2 regions of the Stenotrophomonas sp. 116085_Sma genome follow, and region 1 is predicted to be linked to the other one. Evidence: predicted binding sites of a transcription regulator. Region 1 holds the regulator's gene; the other holds the start of a gene.
The links. The regulator HrcA, encoded in region 1, represses chaperone genes, less so after heat shock. The targets are predictions, from matches to a motif close to TTNGCACTCNNNNNNNNNGAGTGCNAA.
Positions count from the first base shown of each region.

Region 2: the regulator HrcA is predicted to act here: its motif matches at 2,037-2,063, upstream of ACZK0Z_RS20120 (co-chaperone GroES).

Region 1 covers NZ_CM151057.1:3,015,167-3,018,576, reverse strand. Annotated here, with positions in the region: gene recN (DNA repair protein RecN) at 1-1,057, opposite strand, end outside; gene hrcA (heat-inducible transcriptional repressor HrcA) at 1,173-2,237, shown strand; gene grpE (nucleotide exchange factor GrpE) at 2,301-2,816, shown strand; gene dnaK (molecular chaperone DnaK) at 2,998-3,410, shown strand, end outside.
Region 2 covers NZ_CM151057.1:4,345,477-4,348,886, forward strand. Annotated here, with positions in the region: gene groL (chaperonin GroEL) at 1-1,621, opposite strand, end outside; gene ACZK0Z_RS20120 (co-chaperone GroES) at 1,703-1,990, opposite strand; gene ACZK0Z_RS20125 (endonuclease) at 2,342-3,410, shown strand, end outside.

The DNA.
Region 1 (3,410 bases):
CGGCCTTGTCGATCTCGCCGGCCAGGCGCTGCAGGCGTTCGTCGGCGCCGCGCAGCTGCTCCACTTCGGCGTGCATGCGCTCCCGCTGCGCGCCCAGCTCGTCCATCGGCACGCGGTGCTTGCGGGCCAGGTCGTGCAGGCGGCCGAGACGGCGCTCGTTCTCTTCGAACTGTTCCGGGTCGGCATCGAGGTCATCGTGCACCCGGTCCAGCAGCGACAGGGCTTCGTGCAGCTGGATCGAGGCGTTCTCGATCAGGCCGTCCACCTCGCCCAGGCGCGGGTCGTGTTCGATCAGGCGCGACAGCTCGTGGCGCACCTGCTGCAGCAGGTCCAGTGCGGAGCTGCCGTCATCGCCGTTGAGCTGGTTGCTGGCGGCCTGGCAGGCGCTCAGCAGGGCGCTGGCGTGGGCCTGGCGGCGATGGCTGGCACCGAGCGCCACGATCGACTCCGGCTCCAGGTCTTCGCGGTCCAGTTCGCGCAGCTGGTGCTCCAGGAAGCCGATCCGGTCACTCACGTCGCCCTGTTGCGACAGCGCCAGCGATTCGTCGACCAGTGCCTGCCAGGCCGCGGCGGCGCGGCGCACCTGGCGGCGTTCGTTTTCGTTGCGTGCATAGGCGTCGAGCAGGGCCAGCTGCGACGGGCGCGTCAGCAGGGCCTGCTGTTCGTGCTGCCCGTGGATCTCCACCAGCAGGGAGGCCAGGTCGCCCAGCTGCGCCAGGGTCACCGGGCGGCCATTGATCCAGGCCCGCGAACCGCCATCGGCGCGGATCACCCGGCGCAGCTGGCACTGTTCCTCATCGTCCAGCTCGTTGTCGGCCAGCCACTGGCGCGCGGCCTGCAGCTGCTCCAGTGCGAACTCGGCCGAAAGCTCGGCGCGGGCGGCGCCATGGCGGACCACGCCGCTGTCGGCGCGCAGGCCGGACAGGAAGCCCAGCGCGTCGACCATCAGCGACTTGCCGGCGCCGGTCTCGCCTGAAACTACGGTCATGCCTGGCCCGAACTCCAGTTCGGTGGCGCGGACGACGGCGAAATCCTTGATCGAAAGATGTCTGAGCATGGGTAAGGGGGTATCAGCAGCCGCGCAACGCTAGCACGCGGGCGAGGGAGGTCCAATGACTTGCCAAGGTGATGCGTCGCCATTATCTAGTGTCCGTGTCTCACAGGTTGATTCCATGCACGGTTCTCCCGACCAGCTTGCCCCGCGTGCGCGCCATCTGCTGCGCACGCTGATCGCGCGTTACATCCAGGACGGTGAGCCGGTCGGCTCGCAGACGTTGGCGCGCGTGGCCGGCCTGGAGGTCAGCCCGGCCACCATCCGCAACATCCTCGGCGACCTTGAGGACCTGGGGCTGCTGGCCTCGCCGCATACCTCGGCCGGGCGCGTCCCGACCGCGCATGGCTACCGGGTGTTCGTCGACAGCCTGCTGCAGATGCAGCCGCCGGGCGAGGGCGAGCTGGCCCGGTTGCGCCAGGAGCTGGCTGGCGGCGGCAGCACCCAGGCCCTGCTCGGCAGCGCCTCGGAGCTGCTCTCGGCGATGAGCCACTTCGTCGGCGTGGTCAGCGCGCCGCGACGCGAGCAGTTCGCCTTCCGCCAGATCGATTTCGTGGCGCTGGACGGTCGCCGGGTGCTGGCGATCCTGGTGTTCGCCGACAACGAGGTGCAGAACCGGGTCATCGAGACCCGCCAGGAGTTCGCGCCGGGCCAGCTGGAGCAGGTCGCCAACTACCTCAATGCCCATTTCGCCGGCCTGCCGATGGCCGAGATCCGTACCCGCCTGCTGCTGGAGCTGCGCGACGCCCGCTCCGAGCTGGAGCAGCTGCTGGCGCACAGCATCGAGCTGGCCGAGCAGGCCCTGCAGCCAGCGGCCGACGACATGCTGGTGGCCGGCCAGACCCGCCTGATGGGGGTACAGGACCTGTCCGACCTGGAGCGCCTGCGCGAGCTGTTCGAGTTGTTCTCCAGCAAGCGCGAGATCCTGCAGCTGCTGGAGCGGACCATCCAGGCGCCGGGCGTTCGCATCTTCATCGGCGAGGAGACCGGGATGATGCCGCTGCAGGGCGTCTCGCTGGTCACTGCCCCGTACACCGCCAACGGCCAGGTGCTGGGCGTGCTGGGCGTGATCGGCCCCAAGCGCATGGCCTACGACCGCATGATCCCGCTGGTCCAGGCCACCGCCGATGTGCTCGGCGCGGCCTTTTCGCCGGCCGGACGCACGCCGGAAACATCCGACGCTTGAAACGAAGCATCCCGCCCACACTAGGGTGGGTGGAGGCGGAGAGTGACCGCCAGGGACCCAGACATGAACCACGAACATCCAGATATCGAATCCCAGCAGAGTGCCGCCGACGCGGCTGCCGCAGCCGGCGTCAACGACGAAGTGGAGCGCCTGCGCGCCGAAGTCGAGCAGATCAAGGCCGATGCGCTGCGTGAGCGCGCCGACCTGGAGAACCAGCGCAAGCGCGTGGCCCGTGACATCGAGCAGGCCCGCAAGTTCGCCAACGAGAAGCTGCTGGGCGAGCTGCTGCCGGTGTTCGACAGCCTGGATGCCGGCCTGAAAGCCGCCGGCGACGACCCGCACCCGCTGCGCGAAGGCCTGGAGCTGACCTACAAGCAGCTGCTGAAGGTGGCCGCCGACAACGGCCTGGTGCTGCTGGACCCGATCGGCCAGCCGTTCAACCCGGAACACCACCAGGCCATCAGCCAGGTGCCGACCCCGGGCGCAGCCCCGGGCAGCGTGGTCACCGTGTTCCAGAAGGGCTACCTGCTCAACGAGCGCCTGCTTCGGCCGGCGCTGGTGGTGGTGGCCGCCGACTGACCCTGCGGGGCCGGGAGGCGGGAATGACCCGCGACCCGGCCCGACGCTGAACGCGCCGGACGACCGGAAACACAGCGTTCGGGAGATGGCTTGAATGTTCCACGAGCCTCCCCCACATCGTATTCATCCACCGGCCGAACGGCCGGACTGACACCAACAAGCATCCTCAGGAGTCTCCCCCATGGGCAAGATCATTGGTATCGACCTCGGCACCACCAACTCGTGCGTGGCGATCATGGACGGCGGCAAGGCCCGCGTCATCGAGAATTCGGAAGGCGATCGCACCACCCCGTCGATCGTCGCCTACACCAAGGACGGCGAAGTCCTGGTCGGTGCCTCGGCCAAGCGCCAGGCCGTGACCAACCCGAAGAACACCTTCTACGCGGTGAAGCGCCTGATCGGCCGCAAGTTCACCGACGCCGAAGTGCAGAAGGACATCGCGCACGTCCCGTACAGCATCCTCGCCCATGACAATGGCGACGCCTGGGTGGCCACCAGCGACGGCAAGAAGATGGCCCCGCAGGAAATCTCGGCCAAGGTGCTGGAAAAGATGAAGAAGACCGCCGAGGACTTCCTCGGTGAGAAGGTCACCGA
Region 2 (3,410 bases), 1.3 Mb from region 1:
TGCCACCCATGCCACCGGCGCCACCCATGGCCGGCTCGTCCTTCTTCGGAGCTTCGGCAACCATGGCTTCGGTGGTGATCATCAGGCCAGCGATCGAAGCAGCGTTCTGCAGCGCCGAACGGGTCACCTTGGTCGGGTCCAGGATGCCGAACTGCAGCATGTCGCCGAACTCGCCGGTGGCGGCGTTGTAGCCGAAGCTGCCGGTGCCTTCCTTGACCTTGTTGATGATGACCGACGGCTCTTCACCGGCGTTGGCAACGATTTCGCGCAGCGGGGCTTCCATCGCGCGCAGGGCGATCTGGATGCCGTGGTTCTGGTCTTCGTTGGCACCCTTCAGGCCAGCCAGTGCGGTGACCGCACGGACCAGGGCAACGCCGCCGCCCGGGACCACGCCTTCTTCAACGGCTGCACGGGTCGCGTGCAGGGCGTCGTCGACGCGATCCTTCTTTTCCTTCATTTCGATTTCGGTCGAAGCACCGACCTTGATCACGGCAACGCCGCCGGCCAGCTTGGCCACGCGTTCCTGCAGCTTCTCGCGATCGTAATCGGAGGAGGTGTCCTGGATCTGGGTCTTGATCTGGCCGACGCGTGCGTCGACGGCAGCCTTGTCACCCACGCCATCGATGATGGTGGTGTTTTCCTTGGAAACCTGCACCTTCTTGGCGCGGCCCAGGTCCTTGATGGTGGCCTTTTCCAGCGACAGGCCAACTTCTTCGGAGATCACGGTGCCGCCGGTCAGCACGGCCATGTCTTCCAGCATCGCCTTGCGACGGTCGCCGAAGCCCGGTGCCTTGACGGCCACGACCTTGACGATGCCACGGATGGTGTTGACCACCAGGGTGGCCAGCGCTTCGCCTTCGACTTCTTCGGCAACGATCAGCAGCGGCTTGCCGGCCTTGGCGACGCCTTCCAGCACCGGCAGCAGGTCACGGACGTTGGAGATCTTCTTGTCGTGCAGCAGGATGAACGGGTCATCCAGGTCAGCGGTCTGCGACTGCTGGTTGTTGATGAAGTAAGGGGACAGGTAGCCGCGGTCGAACTGCATGCCCTTGACCACGTCCAGCTCGTTGTCCAGGCCCGAGCCTTCTTCAACGGTGATCACGCCTTCCTTGCCGACTTCCTTCATCGCGTCGGCGATGATCTGGCCGATCGACTCGTCCGAGTTGGCCGAGATGGTGCCGACCTGGGCAATCGCCTTGTCGTCGGCGGTCGGCTTGGAGATGTTCTTCAGCTCGGTGACGGCGGCCACGACGGCCTTGTCGATACCGCGCTTGAGGTCCATCGGGTTCATGCCGGCGGCCACAGCCTTGGCGCCTTCGCGGATCAGGGCCTGGGCCAGCACGGTGGCGGTGGTGGTGCCGTCGCCTGCGTCGTCGTTGGTGCGGGAAGCGACTTCCTTCACCATCTGCGCGCCCATGTTCTCGAACTTGTCAGCCAGTTCGATTTCCTTGGCGACGGAGACGCCGTCCTTGGTGATGGTCGGGGCGCCGAAGCTCTTTTCCAGCACGACGTTGCGGCCCTTCGGGCCCAGGGTGGCCTTGACGGCATTGGCGAGAACGTTGACGCCGCGCACCATGCGCGAACGGGCGTCTTCACCGAAACGAATATCCTTGGCAGCCATTGCGATTACCTCGATGTTTGCACCGGGCCGGGCCCGGCGACGAAAAGGGATGTCTTACAGAAAAGCAGGTCGCGCCGAGGCTCAGCCGATGATGGCGAGCACGTCGTCTTCACGCAGGACCTTGTACTCGACGCCTTCGCTCTTGTACGAGCTGCCGGCGTACTGGCCGTAGATGACCTTGTCGCCAACCTTCAGCGACGGCGCACGCACGCTGCCGTTGTCCAGCGGCTTGCCCGGGCCGACGGCCACGACTTCACCCTTGGTGGACTTTTCCTTGGCCGAATCCGGAATGACGATGCCACCGGCGGAGATTTCGTCGGCTTCGATCGGCTTGACCACAACGCGGTCGTGCAGCGGCTTGATGCTCATGAGAGACCTCTTAAGTTATTGATTGGTCTGAAAAAGTCTGGCGATGTTAGCAGTCGCACCGGGCGAGTGCCAGCAACGCGCGTGAAAAAGCCCGACAAGTCGGGAGCACGACAGAGATGGAGACCTCCACAGGCCTTTCAAGGGCCGATCCCGAAATTTTTCTCCGGGCCCGGAAACCTCCTTCCCTGCGTGGACGCCTGTATAGGGATGCAGTGCCGCAAGCCAAGGGGGGAACGGGTGACATTTGGTGACCAATGTCCCACTGTCAGATATCTGACGTTCATTTACGACAAAGTGTCACTGGATCGGCCTTAGGCTCGGCCGCGCATTCCCAATCACAAGGAGTTGTCGATGCGATTGCTGTCCCCGCTTGCCGCCGCCTGCCTGCTGGCGCTGGCCGCCGCGCCGGCCCAGGCCGAGGTCTTCATCAACGAACTGCACTACGACGACAGCACCGCCGCCGGTGACGTCGGCGAAGCGATCGAGGTCGTCGCCACCGCCGGAGAGGACCTGTCCGGCTATCGGCTTTACCTCTACAACGGCAGCAATCCTTCGGCTGCCGCGGTCTACGCCAACAACCCGGTCCCGGCCGGCACCGCCGCAGGCTGCGGCAGCGCGACCATCGCCGTGGTCAACTACCCGACCAACGGCATCCAGAACGGCCCGAACGATGGCATCGCCCTGGTCGATGCCAGCGGCAAGGTGGTCCAGTTCCTCAGCTACGAGGGCGCCATCACCGCCTCCGGTGGCCCTGCCGCCGGCATGACCAGCCAGAACATTCCGGTGGCCGAGACCAACAGCACGGCCCCGGGCACCTCGCTGCAGCTGACCGGCAGCGGCAGCCAGTACGCGCACTTCACCTGGGCCGAGTCGGCCAGGCAGACCTTCGGCAGCTGCAACAACGGCCAGACCTTCAGCGGCGGCGGCACCCCGGGCCCGAACACACCGCCGTCGGTGTCCACCACCACCCCGGCACAGGGCAGCAGCACCTTCCCGGCCGCGGCCGATCTGGAAGTGGTGTTCAGCGAGACGGTGAACCTGGCCAGTGGCGCCTTCGCGCTGAGCTGCGGCACCTCCGGCAGCGTGCCGCTGACCTTCCCGGCCAGCGGCCGCAGCGTGAAGCTGTCCACCAACACCGCGCTGGTGGCCGGTGAGGCCTGCCGCTTCGATATCCGCGCCGCGCGCATCACCGACCTGCAGGGCGCGCACCCGGCCGCCGACAGCCGCATCGCGTTCACCGTGGCCAGCACCGGCGGCAATCCGGACCCGGGCAACCCGGGCGTGCCGGCCGGCTACTACTCCAAGGTGAACACCTCCAGCCCGAGCCAGCTGCGCTGCTCGCTGCACGCCACCATCAAGGGCCACACCGCCTACCCGTACAGCGGCTCGGGCACCAGCACCTGGACCATCCTGGAGATTG